Regions from separate parts of the Bradyrhizobium sp. AC87j1 genome, predicted to be linked through region 3. Evidence: riboswitches for the same ligand, from Rfam matches in the RefSeq annotation. Region 3 holds a riboswitch; each other region holds the start of a gene.
The links. Region 3 has a riboswitch for cobalamin ahead of CV770_RS42365 (TonB-dependent receptor). Riboswitches for the same ligand answer to the same signal wherever they lie in the genome.

Region 1 (6,030 bases), on a different contig from region 3:
TCGGCTCGGGAGCGAAGGTCAGTTCGGTTAACCTTTGTTAACGATCCGGGCCCGCGCGACGGCTTGGCTTGGTTCTGGGCGTCACAAGCCCAGATTGCGCGTGTTCCCGCAGCCAGATCCGGTGTATGGAGTTCCCTCGCTCCGTCCCTTTGGCTTTTGTCCTTCTATGCCGATTTTCAACCAGTCGATCAGGCGCAAGATCGTCGGTATCGCCCTCGGATTGATCGTCCTGATGCTGGTCACCTCGATCCTGTCGATGGTGATGTCGAGCCAGGTCGGAATCCTCCTCGACGAGCTGACCAACCGCTACATCCCGGCCTATGGACATCTGGCGCGTGCCAACATTCGCTCGCTGGAGCGGTCGGTGGCGCTGCGGCGAATGGTGATGATGAAAATGCAGGCGCCGTCGGAGGAGGAAGCCTACGCGGCGCGCTTGCGAGAGTTTGAGGAGGCCGATCGCAAGATCGACGACGAGGCGGAGGCCGCACGCACGCTCATCAACGCGATCATCGACGATTCCAGAACGCCGTCCGACAATGCCGGGCTGGCGCGGATCGAGACGCGCATCGAAACCGCGCTCACCGAACTTCGGCAGGCAATGAATGAGGATCATGCCAAGCTGCTCAAGCAGGTCGATGACAAGCAGATGACCGAGGTGCGTGGCACGCTGGAGCATCTCGATACACTGCGCGATCAGTTCAATCAGAGGATCGACACCATCCGCGCGGACATGTTGAAGCAGGTCTTTGCCTCGACAAGGACAGTGATCGGCCGTCAGCATCAGGCGATCGTCATCTCCGCCATTGTGACTGTGCTCGCGGCGATCGTCGGCTTTGCCTTCGCGCTCCTGGTGTCCAGCGGTATCACGCGCCCGGTGCGGCTACTGCTCGCCGGCACCCGCGAGGTCGAGGCCGGCCGCTTCGACAAGACCATCACCGTATCCACGCAGGACGAGATCGGCGAGCTCGCCGCGGCCTTCAACCGCATGACCGAGCAGCTCAGGCACAACGAGCGCATCCGCGAGACCTTTGGCCGCTACATCGATCCCAAGGTGGTGCAGGGGCTGATCGACCGGCCCGAAGTCGCGATCGACGGCGAGCGCCGGGTCATGACCATCATGTTCTGCGACATGAGCGGCTTCACCTCGATGAGCGAGGGCATGACCCCGCGCGGCCTCGTCAGGGTGATGAACCACTATTTCACGGTGATGTCCGGACCGATCAGGGGCAATCGCGGCATCATCGACAAATATATCGGCGACGCCATCATGTCCTATTGGGGCCCGCCCTTCATCGAGGAGGACGAGCAGGCGCTCCTGGCCGGCATCGCCGCAACCGAGATGGTCGACCAGGTGCCCGCGCTGCAGAAGCAGCTGCCCGACCTGCTCGGCATCCGCGCCATGCCGGCGCCGTGTGACCTGCGGATCGGCATCGCCACCGGCGAGGTCCTGACCGGCAGCATCGGCTCCGAGCTGATGATGAGCTTCACCGTGATGGGCGACGCCGTGAACCTGGCCTCGCGGCTGGAGGCCGTCAACAAGGTCTACGGCACCCGCATCCTGATCTCGCAGGCAACTGCTGATGCGATCGGAGCGCGGCTCGAGCTGCGCGAGGTCGATCGTCTGGCGGTCGCCGGCCAGAGCGCGCCGCAGCCGATCTTCGAGGTGATGGCGCGGGCGGGCGCACTCACCGGCGCGCAGGACAGCCTGCGCACGCATTATGCCGAAGCGCTCGCCGCCTATCGGGCCCGCCGCTTCGACGAGGCGCGCGCCGCTTTCAACGCCGCGCTCGAAGCCGTCCCCGGCGACGGTCCCTCGCGTACGATGCTCGGCCGCATCGCGCAATTCGAGGCCAAGCCGCCGGAGGAGGGGTGGGACGGTGCCTGGCGCCAGGAGCAGAAATAGCCGTTTTTGTTGCGCCAGCCCGCCCTGTCCGGAAAAAACGTTTCTACTCGATAACGATGTTCGCCGTGACCTATTTCCCGGGCTTAGGTTGGATGTCCTTGAGGCGTTTGACGGGGACACGCCGATGACGGAACTTCAGGACAGGCTGGAACGGTTCGAGACGCTCACCGCCGAATGCGAGCTGATCGCCAAGCTCGCCACCGACAGCACCAAGCGCGAGTTCTATCTGAAACTCTCGGAACAGTACCGTCAGCTGGCGGTGGACATGCGGCAGGCGATCGCGACCAAGGCTGCTGCCTGACGCCGGCTGCAATCCGTTCTTAAGGTTTGGCGCGCATCCTTGACCTCGCGAGCGATCGCTCGTGGTGGAAAGGCCGGGGTTAGCTGCAATGCAGCGCACCTCGCGAGTGTCATTTGCCATGCTTGACAGGGCAATCACATGCGCCTCGTTGCCGTGATCATATTCGCGCTCATGACGGCGGCCTGCGACCAGGAGCAGGATATCACCGGCTCGACGCCGACCTGCCCGATGCGGAACTACAGCTACAATCCCCGCGATATGAACCAGTGCGTCAGTGCCTGCAAATCATGCGATCGCGGCACCACGGTCACCTGCACCACCTCCTGCACCCTCAGGGGCGCGCGCTGAGGCCACCGCTTTCTCGCAGCGCACCCAGTGGCGGTGCTGGGACACCGGAACGATTCACTTGGGTTAATCATTGAAGCAAGTGGGCAGGACGTGGAGTCCGATGGAAATGGGTATGCTCGATCCCGGTCGATTTCTGGTGTCGTGCTCGCATTGTGATGCCTGGCCGATGGCGGCCAATGTGAAGCGGTCGAGCTGGTCGGCGTCTCCGCACGAGGTGCGCTTTGTCTGCACGCGCTGTCGCCGCGAGGAGACCGCCATCGTCTCGGCCTCCGGCGAATTGACCCCGATCAAGCGCGTCGATGTTCCGCCGCGCGACGTCGCTGTCGCCTGGGCCCAGGCGCAACGGGTGCGAGGGCGGACCTGAGCGCCCGGCATGCACCGGTCGATTGACTCCCGGGGCCAACGGCTCGTAAATGATCGGCGACGGTTCTCCTCACGGAGATCAAAAGGGAATGTGGTGCGGGATTGTCCCAACGCAGGGATTTGTCTCAACGCCACGGCTGCCCCCGCAACTGTAAGCGGTGAATCTTTCGTCTCATGCCACTGGGAATCTCGGTCCTGGGAAGGCGACGAAAGGTCACGACCCGCGAGCCAGGAGACCTGCCGTCAGCCGTGGTCACACGCGAAGATGTCGGTCGGGGAGTACAGACATTAGCTTCACCGGAGCAATCCATCGCTCTGCCGTGAAACCTCGTTCGCTGTGACGTGCCACTGACGTCATACCGAGGTTACAATTGTGTCCCGTCTTGTCCCTGCTGCCAGGCGCCTCAGCGCCGGCCTGCTCGCATCCGTTTCCCTCCATTCGCTCGATCTGTCCTCCGCCTTCGCCCGGCAGGCGCTTGCCGAGCAATTGCCGCCGATCGAGGTGACCAGGCCCGACGATCAGAACCGCACGCGCGCCAGGGCGATCGGTGACGGCGAGGCGACGCGGCAGCGGGTGAGGACGAATGTCGCGCCGGCAGGCAATGGCGCCGGCTCATCCGGCTCCGGCGGTGAGGCTGCCGCCGGCAGCGGCGGCGTCGTCGGGGCTGCCACGACCGTCATCACGGCCGCGGATATTGCGCATTCGCCGTCGCAGACGCTTGCCGAGATCATCGCGACGCAGACGCCGGGGGCCCAGATCACGACGCTCTATGGCGGTCAGATCGGCGCCAAGACCAGCGTGGACCTGCGTGGCTTCGGCGCCTTTGCCACCGCCAACACGCTGGTGCTGGTCAACGGACGGCGGTTGAACGACGTCGACATGGCGCAGGTGGACCTCTCCACCATCCCGCTCAATTCGATCGAACGCATCGAGATCACGCGGGGCAATTCCGGCGCGGTGCTCTACGGCGACAACGCGGTCGGCGGTGTGATCAACATCGTCACCAAAAATGGCGTTGGCGGACCGCCCGTGACCGCGCGCATCGAGGCTGGCTTCGGCTCGTTCAACACCAGGCTCGGCAACGTGTCGACCTCACTCAATTCGGGTCCGTGGTCGACCTCGTTCTACGGCAATACGGTCAGGACCGATGGCTATCGCGACAACAACCGCTATTCCCAGCAGAATGGCGTCGGCAATCTCAATTACACCACGCCCGGCCTGACCGCTTTTCTCACCGTCACTGGCGACAATCAGGAGCTGCGACTGCCGGGCGGCCGCACTGTCGATCCCTCCATCGGCCTCGACGAGCTCAGGGCCAACCGGCGAGGGACCAGCACGCCCTTCAACTACGCCAACCAGCAGGGTTTTGGCGCGACTGCGGGTTTCACCAAGACCCTGGTCAACGGCGTCGATCTCATCGTCGACGGCGGCGTGCGCGACAAGAAGCAGCAGAGTGCTTTCTTCTCCACCCCGACGCCGGTTCCGGCGTTCTTCACGTCGACCTATGTCGGTTCCCATCTGACGACATGGTCGATCACGCCGCGGCTCAGCGTGAAGAGCCTGCTGCTCGGCATGCCGTCGCAGCTCCTGACCGGCATCGACTATTACGATGCGAGCTTTGAGCAGAACCGCGGCGCCGGGCAGGGGCTCTCCCCATGGCACAATTACGACCTCAGGCAGCAGACGGTTGCGGGTTATTTCCAGCACACATTGGGAATCGCGCCCACGACGGACATCTCCTACGGCGCGCGTGTGCAGAACGTCAGGCTTGCGGCACGCGACAATTTCGACCCGGCAGCTCCGTTCAACGCCGACATCGGCGCGCTGCCGCTGACGAGCAACGAGACCCAATATGCGCTGCATCTCGGCGCCGAGCATCGCCTCAACGACCAGGTCTCGCTGTTCGGCCGCGTTGCGCGCGCGTTCCGCACGCCTGATGTCGACGAGCGCCTGTCCTCAGGGCCTTCGTTCGATCCCTTTACCTTCGCTGCGATCCCGCAAACGTTCCAGCTCAAGACCCAGACCTCGCAGGACATTGAGGGCGGTGTTCGCATCAAGGGCGGCGGGTTGCAGCTGCAGAGCAGTGTCTATCTGATGGATCTCACCAACGAGGTCCATTTCAATCCGGTCCTGTTCTACAACACCAATCTTGATCCGACCCGCCGCTACGGCTCTGAGACCAGTCTATCCTATCGCGTCAACGACGCCCTGCTGCTGCGCTCCGGCGTGGCCTATACAAGCGCGGTCTTCCGCGAAGGCATCTGGGCCGGCAACGACGTGCCGCTGGTCTCGCGCTACACGGCGAGTGCGGGCGTCACCTGGAACATCTGGCAGAATTACGTGGTGCTCGATGCCACCGCGCGCTTCTGGAGCGAGCGTCGCATGGACAACGACCAGGCGGGCACCCAGAAGCCGATCCCCGCCAACGGCACGATCGATCTCAAGCTCAGCGGCCAGGTTGAGCGCTACTTCTGGTCCCTCAGCGTCAACAACGTGCTGAACGCGCTCTACTACGACTATGCCATCGCGAGCACCTTCACGGACGGCCGCTTCAGCGCCTATCCGCTGCCCGGCCGCACCTATCTGCTCAAGGCCGGCGCAACGTTCTGATTTTCGTCAGGGCTGTCAGGTGCCCTCAAATGGATTAGCATTCGAAAGAGAAGGAGATTCACCCATGGCTCTCAGCATCCTGCCGTCTGGCGACGATCGCTTCCGGCTTCACCCGGTCGCGCCGCGCCTTGCGCCGATGTTCTGCTTTGCGCTGCTGACGGCGTCATGCGCGCTCGCAAGTTTTGCGTTCGCCTGCGCCACGCCGTTCGCGGCCTTCGCCGTCATTGCCGCGGCGATGCTGCCGCAGCGTCCGGCGTTGCTCGTCGTCACCGGTGCCTGGCTCGTCAACCAGACCATCGGTTTCGGCGTGCTGCATTATCCCGTTGACTCCAGCACGATTGCCTGGGGCTTCGTGATCGGCGCGGCTGCGCTTCTGGCGACCGCGGCCTCGTCGACGGTGCTCGGCCTGCTGCCGCAGGGCCGCAGGCCGCTGGCGCTGGCGATCACGCTCATCGCCGCCTACGGCATTTACGAGCTCGCGCTGCTCGCCGCGACGCCGTTCCT
Region 2 (6,030 bases), on a different contig from region 3:
AAGCTACGACCTCACGCTGCGTGAGGTTCAAGCGATTTCTTCCGGTGTGCGTGTCGCGGTACCCTTCGAACCTCGCCGGTCTCTCTCTCTGGCCGCGCACTGCACCCTCTCCACCTGAGAAGGAGATCCGCATCGCTCGGCCGCGAACTCGGTATGCGGGAGAAAGCCGAACCTCGGAACGCCGTTTATCACGCGATTGGAGAACAAAAGTCGCCTGTGAATCTTGATGGTCGAGTGGAAGTCAGGAGGGAGGAGCAATCTGGCTATGCTTTGTGGCGGCGACCATCGGCAGGGTTGCCGACGGTTTCAGCGAGGACGATGACATTTCGCCGTAAATTCTTGTCGGGAAAGACTGATGTTCGAAAAGAAACCTGGTCTTGCTTCTTCTGAGATCTGGACAAAGGCGCCACGGAGTTCAGCTCAATGTCCGCTGCGTAAAATGAACCGGTATCGTTTGCGCAAACCGCGCAAGACCCGGAGGCCTCTTTCGGAGAGCCAACCGGGGTGGTCGTTGATGCCAGTTCCGTTGTGGCTTTTCACACGTCTGCGCTGCACCATATCTCGTTCGTGGTGCCGCCGCCGCGTTCGGACAAGGACCGGATTGTCATGACCAGGCGGCGACTGGCGGCCGCTCTCTCGTGGTACGCTTCACCGCGATCACATGTGGAGAGTTACCCACCAAGCCCGGCGTGAGGGCGTGCGTTTGCGCCAGGGAAATTTGGAACGGCAACCTCCGTGGCTTCGTTGTATACGCGCCGGGCGAGGGGTAAGCCGCCCGCGTATTCGGAGGATCGCGAGTGTCATCCTGATGCCATTCGGTACGAGGCCTCAATCCACAAAATGGTTGCCCCATCGCGGCACTCGGGCAGGGTAGCTCTGGTGCGGTTTAGCCGACTCAAGCTACAAATCATTCGCAACGACCTCACTACAGAATGGGAATGAAATGGTTGCAGCCCCCCGGGATTTTCCGGTCTCTTCCTACGCGCTTGAAGTGGATGGTCGACTCAGAGCCGAATTCGCAACCAGAGACGGCGCCAGGGCAGGCGGAGCGGAACTAAAGAGGCGTTTTCCCACGCTTCAAATCCGGATCTTTGACGCGCAGACGAATGCGCGCGATGAAATCTAGCGCCGACTCAGTTCGGTCCTCGAAGCCTCGCGCACGGCTCCGGGGCTCTCGCCGGGGTACTCGGAAAAGGGCCGGTGCTCAGAGGGCATTGCCGGCCCACTAACACTGCCCGATTACCGTCATAACGCGTTTCGTCGCAGCACTCGATCCCGCGTGCCGCCTCGGCATCGGCATGCTTACGCTCTTTCGGATGCCAGTCAGTCGCGCGATGGGCGGCGCACGCCGGATCGGGCTTGAGCCCGGGCATCTTCAGGCCCGGTCCCTTGAAGAGTGGCATGGAGGAGCTGGTTCCCTCGTGGATTGGTGTCCTCCCACCGCGTCGGGCGCGCCGGGGGCCAAATCTCGCCAGCTGGCACGCGCCGCTGAGCTCGGCTACTCGCAGAAGGAATCGGAGGTAATCGTGCTGCCCGACTTTTTCCTGACGGGCTGAAAGCTGCAGGAAAGGCTCGCGACTGCTGAAGGCGTAAACTAGAGCTAATATGTCTGTAGTTCCTCAGACGTTCGGCCGTAAAGGAGCTACGGCGCGATCTTGCTCTGCGCGACCATTTTACCGAGGGCCTTCGCTCCCCTCTAACTCTTCCTGTTCCATTGGCTCCATGCGAGCGAACCAGGAGCCAGGAGGAAAGGCCGCGATACGCTTGGCAAAGGAGGATTGCGGCTCCCAATCTTGCCCTTCGCTCTTCTCGAAAGTGATGACCCCGTTGTATGTAAAAAAACGGGGCCCTGGGATATTACAGTTCACTAAAAGCAAAACGCGCCACAGATCACCTTTCTCGGTCGGCTTGTCATTCTGCTTCGGCAAGTAGTCCACTCCAACAGGTTCAACGATAGTGCAGCGGCCCTGCCTCAGAAGATCGCCGAGCCGGCCTTGCATGGTCGTCACAAAGTTGAAGTTGCTCGGATCATGCAGAAAGCCAAAATTTGCGTCCCTTTCGCCATCCTTGACTTCACTGGCGATCAACGAGAGCGCCAGGGCGCGCCAGCCCAATTCCATCGGTTTGGCATAGGTCGACGCAAGTTGAATCGTGCCGTCGAGCGCGATCTTCCAGGTGATAACGTATTGTTCGTCTGATGTATCATCGCGGTGCCTGGTCCACGAAACGAAAACATGGTCATTTTCGTCAAGTTCAGCGACGCCCCACATTCGAGGGACGAACTGCGCCACCTTCGAGACATTGGAGATAATTTGTTCTATTGTCTCGCCGTCTTGCGCTCGCCACGTTGACTTGAATCTTTCGATAAGGGGGCTCTCGTTGGCGCGAACACTGTTGCTCGTCGCAGCCAACCCGGCCAGGCAGATCAGGGATTGACCGAGACAAAACCATAACGCGCGTCTTCCAGACATTTTCCTCATAACTGTCAGCCTATCTGCTTTCATCCACACGTCATTCTAAAGCGGGGCAACCTTTAACCTGTTATGCGCGAGCGCAAGAAGTTAGCGGCGACGCGACGGGGAGACCGATGGTGTCCCGTGCGAGCAGGCGCTCCCCTCTATGTCACGCGCCGCTAACTTCGCTGCCGGCGACAGCTTCAATCTGCTGTGCCGGACATGCCCAGCAGGAGGAGACTGGGCATGCCGAAGTCTTGCATTCTTCGTGCCAGGTGATGGACGGTATTTCACACCGCTTTTGTGTCCTCTTTGTCGACTTTCCGACTGGCAGGTCTCGATGTTTCCTTTCAGCGCTATCCAGCGCGGTTTATGCATCCTCGTCACGCGACGGTTTGGTCCGGTATCGTTGCCAGAATGTGCGTTTCGATCTCTGCCATGCGTTTGGGCATTTGCGGCCAATGGGCCATGGTGCGTTTGACGGCCAACGACGCGAAGCCGATCTTCACCGCCGAGCATTTGGAGTCTTGCTGAACTGCAAATCAACGTGCTGGCGGGGTATGTTGCTGGCCTTGCCAGCTGGGGCGTATTCAACACGGATCCTGTTGGCCGAGAAGGTGACTGGATGGTGGACGTCCTCAAGAACCGCTGGGAAGCCGGAGATGCGTTCTGCTCGAGGTGGCAGTCCCGACCGCGCAAGCCCGCATTTGTCCCTTCCACCAATCTGGCGTGCGGCCCGCGGGCAGCTCCGATGATCATTCCGATATCGCCGATTGAAAGCGCTTCTACATCATCTCAACGTGATGCACGGTGATTCGCGTAGCAGATGTCGCAGCATCAGCTTGAGACATAATCTGAGAGGTTGACGGAAGACTTCTCTTGCCGATAATCCAAGCCGTCGAGGTTCTCCGGTTTCCATTTGATCCGGAGCTAAGAGGGAAGCCGGTGACAATGCCGGCGCTGCCCCCGCAACTGTGAGCGGCAAGCCGCTGTCCAACGACGTCACTGAAGCCTGCGCGGCTTCGGGAAGGCCGGACAGAAGCGATGACCCGCGAGCCAGGAGACCTGCCCCGACAATGTATTCGTCCACGGGCGGGGTGTCCCGGTGGTGCGCCAAGCAGCCGTCGCACCGCGCGACTTCCCCTGCCTGCGTCCGCCATGGCCTTTGCCCCCAACATGGGGTTCACGCTATGACTCTTCTCTCCCTTCCGGTTGCCACCCTCGGAACGCCACGCATCGGTCCAAGGCGCGAGCTCAAACTCGCTCTCGAAAGTTACTGGGCCGGAAAAAGCAGCGAACAGCAGTTGCTCGAGGATGCAGCTGGCCTGCGTGCCGCGAACTGGGCTCGTCAGAAATCTATCGGCGTCACGGTCATTCCATCGAACGATTTCTCGCTGTATGACCAGGTGCTCGACACAAGTGTCATGGTTGGCGCCATCCCGGAGATCTACGCCTCGAAAGCCGAATCCGTTTCGCTCAAGACGTACTTCGCCATGGCCCGCGGATCACAATGCGACGATCAGGATGCGAGTTGCGGTCACGGACCGCGCGGATTTGGCGCACCCGCGCAGGAGATGACCAAGTGGTTCGACACCAACTATCACTACATGGTCCCCGAGTTTCACAGGGGACAGACTTTCAGGCTATGCTCTCGCAAGCCGATCGAGGAGTATGAGGAAGCCAAGGCCCTTGGCTTTCAGACCCGCCCTGTCCTGATCGGGCCGGTCACATTCCTAAAACTCGGCAAGAGTCCCGATCCTGCGTTCCAGCCACTCTCACTACTGGATGAACTGATACCGGCCTATATCGAGGTTCTGCAGGAATTGGCCAAACGTGGGGCAAATTGGGTTCAGTTCGACGAGCCCTGCCTGGTTCTTAATCTGGATGAGAGGGCGCGACAATCTTTGCGACATGCCTATGACCGGCTCGCCAAGGAGGGGCCAGCCATCAAGATCTTAGTCGCCAGCTATTTCGGCGATCTCGGGGACAATCTGGACACCGCCTTGAGCCTGCCAGTCGCCGGACTGCACCTCGATCTGGTTCGAGCGCCACAGTTGTTGGACCAGATCATCGCTGGCGGCCGAAGTGATCTCGTCATGTCGCTCGGTGTCGTCGACGGCCGGAATGTATGGCGGTCGAATTTGTCGTCGCTGCGCCAGCGGCTCGAACCCGCCATTGCGAAGCTCGGCAAGGATCGTGTACAGATTGCCCCATCCTGCTCGCTGCTTCATGTGCCGGTCGATGTTGAACTCGAAACCGGGCTCGCTTCCGACGTCAAGAGCTGGCTTGCTTTCGCGGTCCAGAAGATGCGAGAGCTCGCGATCCTGGCGCGGGCACTCACAGGCGACCAGAATGTTGCGCTAGCTCTTGCCGAGTCGGACTGTGCCGCGACTGTCCGCCGGACTTCGCCGAAAATCCATGATGCCAATGTCGCTGTCCGGATGAAAGCGATCGACCAGACCATGCGTCGGCGCGCGAGCCCATTTGCCCGTCGTGCCGAGATCCAAAGCAATCGTTTCGGACTACCGGCTTTTCCTACCACGACGATCGGATCGTTTCCGCAGACCAAAGAGGTCCGGAATGCCCGTGCGGCGCATGCCCGAGGCGCTATGAGCGACGAGCAATACGACAGGTTCCTCAAGGAGGAGACGGCGCGCGCCGTACGCTGGCAGGAGGACATCGGTCTCGATGTCCTCGTGCACGGCGAGTTCGAACGCAATGACATGGTGCAGTACTTCGGTGAGCAACTCGTCGGCTTCGCATTTACCAGGAATGGATGGGTGCAGTCCTACGGATCGCGCTACGTCAGGCCACCGATCCTGTTTGGCGATGTAGTGCGGTCGAAGCCTATCACCGTAGGCTGGTGGCGCTACGCGCAATCACTAACGAGGAAGCCGATGAAGGCGATGTTGACCGGACCGGTGACGATCTTGAACTGGTCCTTTGTTCGCGATGATATTCCCAGAAGCGAGGTCTGCCGCCAGATTGCGCTCGCGATCCGAGACGAAGTCCGCGATCTCGAGAATGCTGGTGCGACCATGATCCAGATCGACGAAGCTGCACTTCGCGAAGGATTGCCGTTGCGTCGATCGGAGTGGACCGCCTATCTCGACTGGGCCGTGGATTGCTTCCGCATCTGTTCATCCGGCGTCGCTGATCAAACGCAAATTCATACACATATGTGCTACTCGGAGTTCAACGACATCATCGGTGCGATCGCTGCAATGGACGCAGATGTCATCTCGATCGAGACGTCGCGGTCGAAAATGGAACTACTCGACGCGTTCAGGAACTACGAATATCCAAATCAGATCGGGCCGGGCGTGTACGACATCCACTCTCCACGCGTTCCCAAGGCGGGCGAAATGAAGGAGCTGATGGCGTTGGCTCGGACCCGGCTGCAGGATTCGCAGCTCTGGGTCAATCCGGACTGCGGCCTTAAGACGCGCAAATGGGAGGAGGTTCGGCCGGCGCTAGCGAACATGGTCGCTGCCGCCCGCCAACTGCGCGCTGCATTCGATCCGCGAGGCCGTTGATCCGGGCTTGGGTCTCTTCTCGACTAAGCTGATCCTCTTGC
Region 3 (6,030 bases):
GTATGCTCCCCGAATGGGTCACCCGAAACTGCCCCGACGTCTCCGCCGTCCATCGCGAGGCGGCAATCGCGCGGCAGGCGCAATTGACAAAGCCGACCGGCGCACTCGGCCGGCTGGAGCAGCTCGCGATCGAGCTTGCGGGCCTGCAGGCGACCGAACAGCCGCGTACCGCGCGGGTGCCGATCATCATCTTCGCCGGCGACCACGGCATTGTCGCGCAGGGCGTCTCGGCCTATCCGCAAGCCGTGACCATCGCGATGATGGCGAATTTCGCCGCTGGCGGCGCCGCGATCTCGGTGCTGGCGCGCGAGCTTGGCTCGAGCCTGGACGTCGTCGATGCCGGAACGCTGGCAACAGAGGCAATGGCGGGTGTCATCACCGACAAGCCGCGCCTTGGCACACGCGATTTCAGCGTGGACGCCGCGCTGACGCCTGCGGAGCTGGCGTTCGCCTTCGAGGCTGGCCAGCGCGCGGTTTCACGTGCCGAGGCGGGCAAGCCGGATCTGCTGATCTTCGGCGAGATGGGGATCGGCAACACCACGACGTCGGCGGCGATCGCGGCGAGCCTGCTCGGCATCAGCGCCGAAGAGATCGCCGGCAGCGGCACTGGCGTCGATGCGGTGGGTCGCGCGCACAAGGCGCGGGTGATCGACGCGGCGATTGCGCATCACGGCGTCGCGGGCGCGGCGCCCGAAAAAATCCTATGCGCCGTTGGCGGCCTGGAGATCGCGGCGATCTCAGGTGCGATCATCGCGGCCGCGCAGCGCCGCATCCCCGTCTTGATCGACGGCTTCATCGTATCGGTGGCAGCGCTCGCAGCAGTGCGGCTCAACCCGTCGTGCCAGCCGTTCCTGCTGCCGTCACATCAATCAGCGGAGCAGGGCCATAGGCTGGTGCTTCGCGCGCTGAACGTGCAGCCCTTGATCAGCCTCGATCTCCGGCTCGGCGAAGGATCGGGCGCGGCCATCGCGCTGCCGCTGGTTCGGCTCGCCTGTAGCCTTCACAACGGCATGGCGACGTTTGCGCAGGCCAATGTGCCTGACAGACCTAGCTGATCCGCTGATTGACCGAGACGACACGCCAGCCGGCCGCGAGGCGATCGATCCGGGTCAGCGACAGCGGATCAATCACGAAGCGCAGGGCGGCCTGTGGCGTGAGATCCAGCGCGATGCAGAGCGCAGCGCGGATGGTGCCGGAATGCACGACGAGCGTGGCCGATCCGGCTGCGATCCGCGACAGACCCAGCCGGACACGCGCGACCTGATCCGCAAAGCTCTCGCCGCCCGGCGGCCGTCCGGCAGCCGGATCGCTCCAGAACTGCGCATAGGCGTCGCCGCCGGTGGCATTGAGCTCGTCGTGCCGGCGGCCGGTCCAGTCGCCGAAATCCTGTTCGCGGAATTCACTGACCAAGTCCGGTTCGAGCCCCAATGCGCGCGCCGTCTCGACCGTGCGCCGCGACGGGCTGGCATAGCTGGCGGCATCCCGCGGCAGACGCCGCCGCAGAGCGTCCAATTGCACGCGATCGCTGAGATCGGCCGGCGCGTCGGTGGCATGGATGGTGCCTGTGACGCCCGCGACGGGCGCGTGTCGTATCAGCCAGAGGAAGGTCTCGCCTTCCATGCTCATCTCCAAGGAAGTTGGTCGTTGTGGCCATAACGCCGCAACTGGCACATTGACTCTGTTGTGATGGTAATCCTAGATGCTTGCGACGGTTTCCCCGAGAGGGGATGAAAAGGGAATACGGTGCGGGGACATTGTCCCCAACGCCGTGGCTGCCCCCGCAACTGTGAGCGGATAATCCTTCGTCATAAGCCACTGGGTCCTCGGTCCCGGGAAGGCGACGAAGTGGTAATGACCCGCGAGCCAGGAGACCTGCCGTCAGCCGCGGTCACACGCGAAGATGTCGGTCGGGGAGTACAGACATTCGGCTTCATCGGACGGCTGAAGAGCCAAAAGGTGAGACCTCGTTCGCTGTGACGTGCCACTGACGTCATACCGAGGTCCGAAAAACCGTGTCTTCCATCCGTATCGTACGACCGCGAAAATTCCTGCTCGCCTCCGCGGCACTCACATCCTTTGCCGCTCTCGATCTGCCCGCTGCGCTGGCGCAGCAGGCCCGTGAACCCCTGCCGCCGGTCGAAGTATCGCCGGCTCTATCCCGCAAGCAGGCCAAACCTGCCGGCCGGGAGGCGCAGAGCACGCGCCGCGCAGCAGCGCGCAGGCCGGCGGCCGCAGCAGCGATGCCGAAGCCCGTCGTGCCGGCTGCGGCACCTCCGACGCCGCTCAACAGCAATGCCGTCGCCGAAAGCGCCTCGCGGCTCGGCCTGACGGTGCGCGAGACGCCCGCGACCGTCGAGGTGATCTCCGCCGAGACCATTCGCGAGCAGGGCTATCGCACCGTGTCCGACGTGGCGCAGGGCGCGGTCGGTGTCACCGCCGGCGACAATCCGGCCGAGCCTTCCGCCTTCTCGATGCGCGGCTTCACCAACAGCCAGATCAACACGCTCTACAACGGCATCAAGATCGGCCCGCAGAACATGACCTCACGGATCATGGACACCGCCAATCTGGAGGCCGTCGAATTCCTGAAGGGCCCGGCATCGCTGATCTCGGGCGAGGGCGCCGCCGGCGGCGCGATCAATTTTGTGACCAAGCAGCCGCACACGGGACCGATCCGGAACGAAGCTGATTTCTCCTGGGATTCGCTGAATTCGTTTCGCGCGCATTACGGCTCGGGCGGCAGCACCAACGTCCAAGGCCTCGACTACCGCTTCGACGTCAGCCGCTCCGCGCTCAACGGCTTTGCCGACGACACCAACACCAAGATGCTCGACGTGTCGGGCCAGCTCAACTATCGCATCTCCGACAGTCTCAAGATCTGGGGCGCAATCGAGTATCGCGAAGACCGCTCGAAGGCCTATTGGGGCGCGCCGTTGGTGCCGATCGCCTTCAGCGGCTCGCATGCGACGACGGGGATCGTCTCCGGCAATTACTTCAACAGGACCGACCTGGGCGCGGTCACGATCGACGACCGCACCTTCAACACCAATTACAACGTTCTCGACAATCGCAACGTCGCGCAGGAGGTGTGGCTGCGCGGCGGTTTCGAGCTGAAGCTGGCGCCGGGCCTGACGCTGAAGAGTCAGGCCTATGGTTACGGCGCGGAGCGCACCTGGTTCAACAACGAGATCGAGGCGTTCGATTCCACCAACAACCAGGTGTATCGCGAGCGCTTCTATGTCGCGCACAGCCAGCGCCTCGTCGGCAACATCACCGATTTGATCTGGGACGCTGATATCGCAGGCTTCGATAACCGCCTGGTCACGACGCTTTCGTCGAGCTATCTCGACTTCGTCAGGCCGGGCGCGGCCAACTTCCCGAACGATTATGTTTCGCTGGTCGATCCCGACCGCGGCTTCTACGGTCTGCTCACGACCAAGCAGCAGACCGCGCGGATCGACAACGAGGCGCTGTCGTTCGAGGACCGGCTGAAGCTGACGCGGACCTTCGCGCTGATCGGCGGCCTGCGCGTCGAGCACATCGGGCTGGATCGCAACTCGACGGATACCGCCGGCCTGATGAACGCGGGCTTCCCGTTCACGAAAGACTGGGCGCCGGTGACGGGCCGCATCGGCTATACCTGGGAGGCCGTGCCCGGCCTGACCTTCTTCAGCCAGTACGCCACCGGCGCCGACGTCTCCGCGAACACCAGCTTCCTGTTGTTGCCGACCCAGCCGCTCGACCTCACGACCTCGCGGACCTACGAGACCGGCGTCAAGCATCTGTTCTGGGACAACAGGGCGGAGTGGTCGTTCTCGGCCTACGACATCGTGCGCAAAAACGTCTATGCCGCGGCCGGCGGCATGGCGCTCAACATCGCCGGACGACAGGAATCCAAGGGTGTCGAGCTTGCCGCCTCGGTCCGTCCGATCGATCCGCTGCGCCTGTGGGGCAACATCGCCTATGTCGATGCCCGCTATGCCGACTACAATTTCGTCGGCGGCTCGTTCTCCGGCAATACGCCGCCGAACGTGCCGCGCATCGTGGCGAATGCCGGCGCGTCGTACCGGTTCTTCACGCCCTGGCCGGTAGAGCTCGGCATCACCGGCCGCCATGTCGGCGATCGCTACAACACCGATGCCAATGTCGTGACGATGAAGGCGTATACCGTCGCCGACGTCTACGCGTTCGTCGACATCCCGAAGACGGTGTTCAATGCGGTCGACCAGGCCCGCCTGACCTTCCGCGTGCGCAACATCACCGATAAGCGCTATGCGGTCTGGGGCGATCCATTCTATCCCGACCAGATCCTCTTGGGCGCGCCGCGGACCTACGAGCTCTCCGCCGCGTTCAAATGGTAGGGCGCTGACCACATGATGAGCGCGATCGTCCTTACGCATCGCTGGCTCGGGATCGCGTTCTGCCTGCTGTTCGCGATGTGGTTCGCGACGGGGATCGTCATGCACTTCGTTCCGTTTCCGTCGCTGACGGAAGCGGAGCGGTTGGCCGGCCTTGCGCCAATGGATCGCGGAGCGGCGAGGATCCCGGTTGCGCAGGCGGTCGCTGCCAGTGGGGTCACCGACGCCGTGCGCGTCCGGCTGATCCAGCGGAGCGATGCAGCGGTCTACATCGTGTCGGGACCAGCGCATTCGCGCGCGGTCCGCGCCTCCGACGGAGGGGATGCGTCGGTCGCAATTGCCGATACCGCGCTTGCCATCGCGCGGGAGCACGGGCGCAATCGCGGGCTCGATGCCGCGCAGGCCGCGGTCGTTGCGCGTTCGGACCATGATCAGTGGAGCGTGCCGAACGGCTTCGATCGCCACCGGCCGCTGTTTCGTGTGACCCTCGGCGATGCTGCCGGGACGGAAGTCTATGTCTCCTCGACCACCGGCGAGGTCATCCTGGACACGAGGCGGCGCGAGCGGGGCTGGAATTGGGCTGGCAGTGTGCTGCACTGGATTTATCCGACGGTCCTGAGAAGCAACTGGTCGCTGTGGGATCGTGTCGTCTGGACACTGTCATTGCTGGCCCTGATCGCGGCGATGCTTGGTGCGGTGCTCGGGATCGCGCGGGTGCAGCTGCGAGGGCGCCGGATGTCCTCGCCCTATCGTGGCTGGCACGCGTTGCACCACGTCATTGGCCTCACGGCAACAATGTTCGTGCTGACGTGGAGTCTGAGCGGCTGGCTCTCCATGGATCACGGCCGGCTGTTCTCGCGGGGGCAATTGACCTCGGCCGAAGCCGGCGTGATGAACGCGTTGCCTGATTGGGCGGCTGCCTCATGGCTCGATCGGCGGCCGATATCGCCCTCGGCCCGGGAGATCGAATGGTTTGCCTTCAACGGCAAAGTCTATCGCCGCGATCGGGTGAGCCTTGACCATCAGGTCTTGATCAAGGCAGGGGACGCGTCCCGCGACGGACCAACGGAATTTGTGGACGTGCATGAGATCCAGAGTCTGGCGGCGCGCCTTGCCGCCGGCTGCGGCGCGCCGTCCGTTCTTGCTGGCAACGACGACTACCCCGCGCAATCGGCTATCCCGGGTGCGCCCGCCTACCGCTCGCGCTGCGGCGACCTCTGGTTCGATATCGACGGTGCCGATGGCAGTGTGCTGCAAAGGCTGGATTCGTCGCGGCGGGCCTATCGCTGGTTCTACAGCGCGCTCCACACGCTCGATTTTCCGGTCCTGCTGGCGCATCCGCGTCTGCGCGATGTCCTGATCGTCGGACTCTGTGCGTTGGGACTGGCGTTCTCCGTCACCGGGATCGCGATTGGCTGGCGGCGCCTGCGGTCCTGACTAATGGCCGTCGGTCACATCGGCTCCTCTCTAATCCAGACCGGCCTTGCCCGGTGCCCAATAGGCTTTTGCCCTGATCCGCGATGACGCGACGCCGGCGGCCTTCAAGGCGCGGCCGATGCGCTGGATCGAGGATGCCTTGCCGGTCAGGACGAACTGTGCGCCGTTTGCGGCAAGGCGGAGCAACTCGGATTCGGCGGTTGCAAGATGGGTATCATCGGCGCTGCGTGCGATT
Region 4 (6,030 bases), on a different contig from region 3:
CCGAGCGCATGGACCGGAACAACATCGAAGCCGGCCTCAGCGAGATCGGACAGCAACGCCTCGACCGAGGCCAGCGCATCGAGCCCGACCGCGTGCGCGATCTGGTGCGGTCGTCCCGGATAGTTCGAGAGCACAATTGCCAGCCGCTTCTCGGCAACCGGCTTCACCGCAAGGCTCCGCCAGGCCGCGACGCGCGCGGCGACGGCTGTCACGCGCTCCTCATCGGCGCCATGCGCCAGGTGTGAGAACTGCAGATCGAGATCGCGCCCGGCTGCCGACTTGAAGCTCACCACGCCCGCGAACAGACGGCCATCGACCTCGGGCAGCACCACGTGCATCGCAAGATCGCCGGGCGAAAGGCCGCGCAGCGACTCCGTCCAGTCCTCGCGCCGGGCGGTGGAGAGCGCGACCTGGAACACCGGGCACGATGCGGCATCGAACGGCGTCGTGCCGTCATCGCCCAGGGCTGAGAACGCCGTCGCGTTGATGATCGCCGCCGGAGGATTTTGCGCGAGCTGCGCCCGCAACCAATCCGCTACGCCCGCAGCCTTCAGCGAGGTGACGAACACGCCGCAGGCATCAAAGCCGCGCTCGCGCAGCGCTGCGATCAAGGCATCGACCGGGCCCGGGTCCGCGGCGGTGAGATAGGAACGATAGAACGTTACCAGAGCGCGCGGCCTGCCCTCGCCTTGCGCCGGCGCCGCAATGACGCCGCGGGCGGGATCGTAGAACCCCATCTCGGGCACGGCCGTCTCGCCGATGACTGGCCCGGCATAGAGTCCCGAGGCTAGCGCGAGCTGTGCAATCGCGGCCTGCGCCGCGACCGGACCGCCGGCGTCGCAGAGCACCTTGAGCCGGCGCAGCGTCGAGACAGGCAAGGTCGAGTATGCATCGAGCCGCGTGTCGTCACGGCCATCGGCCGGCAGCACGGCGACCACAATGCCACGGTCCTTCGCGAGCTGCTGGAGCGCCGCAAGTCCATAGGACCAATAGGACTCACCGCCGATCAACCGCACCAGAATGCCACGCGCCTGCGACAGCGTGCGCTCGATATAGGTGTCGACCGAAAGCGGGTGACGCAATTCCGCGAGATTCGCGAGCCGCAGCGTCGGCAGGCTCTCGCGACCACGCCGCCAGCCGGCTGCGAACGCCGCGAGATCTGAATCCGAATACGAGAGCACCACGAGATCGGCCGGGTCCTGGCCGATATCCCTTGGCGTCGCGGTCTCCTCCAGACCGCGGCTCTCGCGGAAGACGACGTGCATCAGATACCTAGTCCTGCCTTGATGGCGGCCTCGTCGATATCGCCGTGCTCGCCGATCACGACGAGCTTCGACCGCCTGTGACCTGCGCCCCAGGGCTTGTCGAACTGATGGCGCACGCGCTGGCCGACCGCCTGCAGCAAGAGGCGCATCGGCTTGCCCGCAACCGCGATATAGCCTTTTGCGCGCAGCACGTTCTGCTCGCGCGCCAGCTTCTGGACGGATGCGACCAGCGCATCGACGTCGGCGACTTCAGGAAGGTCGATCACGACGGAGGCGAAATCATCGTGCTCGTGCTCTTCCTCGCCGTCATGATGCGAGGGACGCGCGGCGAGATCGTTCTCGGCGGCAGCGCCAAGACCGAGGATGACGCGCGCATCGATCGCACCGTCGGTCACGGGGAGCATCGGCACGCGGCGCGGCATCTCGGCGGTGATGGCAGCCTTGGCCGCTTCAAGTCCCGCCGCCCCAGCGAGGTCGGCCTTGGTCAGCAGCACGATGTCGGCGCAGGCGATCTGATCCTCGAACACTTCCGACAGCGGCGTCTCATGGTCCAAATTCTCGTCCGCGGCGCGCTGCGCTTCGACTGCAATCGGATCCGGTGCAAAGCGGCCAGCGGCGACAGCCTCGGCATCCGCCAGCGCGATCACGCCGTCGACGGTGATGCGCGAACGGATCTCCGGCCAGTCGAATGCCTTCAGCAGCGGCTTCGGCAGCGCCAGGCCCGAGGTCTCGATCAGGATGTGATCGGGCCGCACCGGCCGCGCCAGCAGTTTTTCCATGGTCGGAATGAAATCGTCGGCAACCGTGCAGCAGATGCAGCCGTTGGCGAGCTCGACGATGTTTTCCTCCGGGCAATTGGCGTCGGCGCAGGATTTCAATATCTCGCCGTCGACGCCCTCACTGCCGAACTCGTTGACGAGCACGGCGAGCTTCTTGCCGCCGGCATTGCTGAGCAGATGCTGGATCAGCGTCGTCTTGCCAGAGCCGAGAAAACCGGTGACCACCGTCACGGGGACTTTTGCGAGCGAATTCATTCGGCGGCCTCCGGCACGACGGCAATGGGGGGAATGCGGGCAAGCGACTGCTTGCGGAATATTTCCGGCCGGCTGCGCCAGGGCACGAGGCCGTCAGGCGCGGCCGCATAGGCCGCGGCGCCTGCGACCACATCCTGCGCATTCGCATCCGACAGGCGGCCATAGACGTAAGACCACCGGCCGGGCGCGCTGAGCGCGACCGAGCAACCCTGATTGCAGGCCGACAGGCATTCGACGGGAACCACATTGACGCCTTCGGGCACGCCGGCGTCGAGGATCGCACCATGCAGGCGCTTGCCGGGCGTCGCCTCGCCCTCGCCAGGCGTCTCGCCGGCACGGCAGGTGATGCAGACGTGAAGTGTGACGGTCATCGCCTCTTCCAGATAACAGCGGGAGGCGATGAGGCACACGGACCATTCTTCAGAAGGCCCGTTTTCCCCGTCGCGGAACACCCCGTCCGCCGGTCCAAAACTCGTCCGCGCAGGCAGGTCTCCCGGCTTGCGGAGCAGGGTTTTCCCCTTCGATCCCCGCCTTCCCGATTCCCGCGGGAATCAGTGGCTTCGGACATCTCTCCGGTCACGGTCGCGGGGGCGGCTGCATTTTGGACCCAAATCTTGCCGATTCGGACCCTATCGCATTCCCTCTTCGCCTGTCATAGGACAGGAACCAACGCTGGGCCACCATTTGCCGGTGGCCGCCACTTGTCAAGCCGAAGGACCGGGACCGATGACGCCTGAACCGGATACAAAAACGGCCGAGGAAACCGACGCTCGCCACGCCACGAAAATGGCGAAGAAGAAGGCCGCCCGCGACAAGATCATGGCGACCAAGAGCGGCGAAAAGGGCCTCATCATCGTCCACACCGGCGCCGGCAAGGGCAAGTCCTCCTCGGCCTTCGGCATGATCGTCCGCTGCGTCGCCCATGGCTTCCCCTGTGCGGTCGTGCAGTTCATCAAGGGCGCCTGGGATACCGGCGAGCGACGCCTGCTCACCGGCCATTTCGGCGACCTCTGCCAGTTCCACGCCATGGGCGAAGGTTTTACCTGGGAGACGCAGGACCGCGCCCGCGACATCGCCGCCGCGCGCGCCGGCTGGGAGAAGGCCAAGGAGCTGATTCTCGATGAGAGCCTGCGCATGGTCGTGCTCGACGAGATCAACATCGCGCTGCGCTACGACTATCTCGACATCGCCGAGGTCGTCGAGTTTCTGACCACCTCGAAGCCACCGATGACGCATGTCGTGCTCACCGGCCGCAACGCCAAGGACGAGTTGATCGAGATCGCCGATCTCGTCACCGAGATGACGCTGGTGAAACATCCCTTCCGCTCCGGCATCAAGGCACAGGCCGGCGTCGAGTTCTGAGTTCGATGGCACGCGCGCTGATGATCCAGGGGGCCGGCTCGGACGTGGGCAAGTCGCTCATCGTCGCCGGTCTCGCGCGTGCCTTCACGCGGCGCGGCCTGCGCGTGCTCCCGTTCAAGCCGCAGAACATGTCGAACAATGCCGCCGTCACCATCGACGGAGGCGAGATCGGCCGTGCCCAGGCGTTGCAGGCCCTCGCCGCCGGCGTCGAGCCGCACACCGACATGAACCCCGTGCTGCTCAAGCCCGAGACCGATGTCGGCGCGCAGGTGATAGTCCACGGAAAGCGCATCGCGACCGCGCGTGCGCGCGACTACGCGGCCATGAAGCCCTCACTGATGGGCGCAGTGCTGGAGAGCTTTGAGCGGCTGAAGGCGCGCGCCGATCTCGTTCTGGTCGAAGGCGCGGGCAGTCCGGCCGAGGTGAATTTGCGTAAGGCCGACATCGCCAATATGGGTTTTGCGCGCAAGGCCGACGTGCCGGTCGTGCTGGTCGGCGACATCGACCGCGGCGGCGTCATCGCCCAGCTGGTCGGCATCAAGACGGTGATCGACCCCGACGATGCCGCGATGATCCGAGGCTTTGTCATCAACAAGTTCCGCGGCGACCCCACGCTGTTCGACGATGGCTACAAGCTGATCGAGCAAAAGACCGCATGGCGCGGCCTTGGCGTGCTGCCCTGGTTCGCCCGCGCCGGCGAGCTGCCGGCCGAGGATGCGCTCGGCCTGAGCGACGCGCGAAAGCCCGGCCAATGCAAGATCGCGTGCCTGGCGCTGTCGCGGATCGCTAATTTCGACGATCTCGATCCGCTCAAGCTCGAAGCGAGCGTCGATCTCGTGATGGTACGCCCCGGCGAAGCCATCCCCGGCGATGTCCGCCTCGTCATCATCCCCGGCTCGAAATCCACCCGCGGCGATCTCGCCTTCCTGCGCGTGCAGGGCTGGGACATCGATCTGCTCGCGCATCACCGCAGGGGCGGCCATGTTCTCGGTCTCTGCGGCGGCTATCAGATGCTCGGGCGCAGCGTCGCCGACCCTGACGGCATCGAAGGCTCCGCAGGCGACACGCCGGGCCTCGGGCTCCTGGACGTGGACACGGTGATGAGTCCGCAGAAGACGCTGACGCGTGTCGCGGCCGTGCATGCCGACACGGACCAGCCAATCGAGGCTTACGAAATCCACATCGGCCGTACTGACGGGCCGGACCGCACGCGGCCGTTTGCGACACTGAACGGCGAGCCCGAAGGCGCGATCTCGCGCGATGGCCGCGTGCAGGGCAGCTATCTGCACGGCCTGTTCACGTCGGATGATTTCCGCAAGGCGTACCTCGCAAAGCTCGACATTCCCGCTGGCAACGAGCCCTACCACGCCAGGGTCGAAAGCGCGCTCGAGGCGCTGGCCGACCACATCGAAAAGCATCTCGACGTCGAAGGACTGCTCGCGCTAGCGCGCTAGCACCTCGGCAAGGCGCATCCATTCGGCTTCGCTGCCGGGAAGCCCGAGCCGAAGCCATGTCGGCTTTTGCGCGAAGACGCGCGACCAGATCTGGCTTCGTGCCAATCTGTCTTGCGCGGCGAGCGAGTCGGGCGTCTCGTAGAGACGGAAAAGCGGCGTCCCCCCAAGCAGCATCCAGCCCTGCGCTTGCGCAATGGCGTCGAGGCGAACACAGTCCCGGGCAAGTCGCGCTGACGTGGCCTCGGCCCAGGCGTCGTCGCGCAACGCGCGAGAGCCGATCGCGATCGCCGCTCCCGAAACCGGCCATGGCCCCGACATCGACGCAAGCTTGCCAATGTCGGCGGCATTGCCGATCACGAAGCCGAGCCGCAGGCCGGCAAGGCCATAGAACTTTCCGAACGAGCGCAGGATCAGCAGTCCCGGCCGACCGGCTTCCGATGCAAGCGACAGCTGCGGAACGGCATCGACAAAACTCTCGTCGATGACGAGACGGCCGACGCGCGACAGCAGTGCGAGCAGATCCTTTGGTGCATGATGCTGACCGCCGGGATTGTTGGGATTGACGACGATGGCGAGATCCGCGCCCGCCAGCGCGTCGAGCTCCCCGACCTCCTGGACATCCCAGCCTGCGGCCGACAAAACTCCTGCGTATTCATTGTAGGTCGGTCCGAGGATGCGGGCGCGGCCGGTTGGTACCAGTTGCGGTAGCAATTGAATGGCAGCCTGCGCGCCGCCCATCGCAACGATCGGTGCGCTGGTGCGATAGGCATGCTGCGCCGCCTGATGCAGGGCGTTGATGTCGGATCGCGAGGGCAGCGCATTCCAATGGTGCGGATCGATCTCGCCCACGGGATAAGGCAGCCGGTTGATCCCTGTCGACAGGTCAATCCAGTCCTCCGCGCGTCCGCCAAAACG

Region 1: linked by a shared signal. The riboswitch ahead of CV770_RS05425 (TonB-dependent receptor) and the one ahead of CV770_RS42365 (TonB-dependent receptor) in region 3 are both predicted to bind cobalamin.
Region 2: linked by a shared signal. The riboswitch ahead of metE (5-methyltetrahydropteroyltriglutamate--homocysteine S-methyltransferase) and the one ahead of CV770_RS42365 (TonB-dependent receptor) in region 3 are both predicted to bind cobalamin.
Region 4: linked by a shared signal. The riboswitch ahead of CV770_RS16275 (DUF1636 family protein) and the one ahead of CV770_RS42365 (TonB-dependent receptor) in region 3 are both predicted to bind cobalamin.

What each region holds. Positions count from the first base shown of each region.
Region 1 covers NZ_PTFE01000005.1:137,893-143,922, forward strand. Annotated here, with positions in the region: gene CV770_RS05410 (adenylate/guanylate cyclase domain-containing protein) at 167-1,903, shown strand; gene CV770_RS42465 (hypothetical protein) at 2,028-2,204, shown strand; gene CV770_RS05415 (hypothetical protein) at 2,343-2,552, shown strand; gene CV770_RS05420 (hypothetical protein) at 2,653-2,916, shown strand; cobalamin riboswitch at 2,960-3,174, shown strand; gene CV770_RS05425 (TonB-dependent receptor) at 3,289-5,526, shown strand; gene CV770_RS05430 (hypothetical protein) at 5,591-6,030, shown strand, end outside.
Region 2 covers NZ_PTFE01000042.1:11,668-17,697, forward strand. Annotated here, with positions in the region: gene CV770_RS21540 (nodulate formation efficiency C protein) at 1,674-2,471, opposite strand; cobalamin riboswitch at 3,338-3,540, shown strand; gene metE (5-methyltetrahydropteroyltriglutamate--homocysteine S-methyltransferase) at 3,644-5,989, shown strand.
Region 3 covers NZ_PTFE01000001.1:6,976-13,005, forward strand. Annotated here, with positions in the region: gene cobT (nicotinate-nucleotide--dimethylbenzimidazole phosphoribosyltransferase) at 3-1,055, shown strand; gene CV770_RS00055 (histidine phosphatase family protein) at 1,048-1,620, opposite strand; cobalamin riboswitch at 1,693-1,894, shown strand; gene CV770_RS42365 (TonB-dependent receptor) at 2,013-4,361, shown strand; gene CV770_RS00070 (PepSY domain-containing protein) at 4,374-5,795, shown strand; gene CV770_RS00075 (siderophore-interacting protein) at 5,826-6,030, opposite strand, start outside.
Region 4 covers NZ_PTFE01000027.1:5,110-11,139, forward strand. Annotated here, with positions in the region: gene cobN (cobaltochelatase subunit CobN) at 1-1,265, opposite strand, end outside; gene cobW (cobalamin biosynthesis protein CobW) at 1,265-2,299, opposite strand; gene CV770_RS16275 (DUF1636 family protein) at 2,296-2,670, opposite strand; cobalamin riboswitch at 2,766-2,985, opposite strand; gene cobO (cob(I)yrinic acid a,c-diamide adenosyltransferase) at 3,026-3,661, shown strand; gene CV770_RS16285 (cobyric acid synthase) at 3,667-5,115, shown strand; gene cobD (threonine-phosphate decarboxylase CobD) at 5,104-6,030, opposite strand, start outside.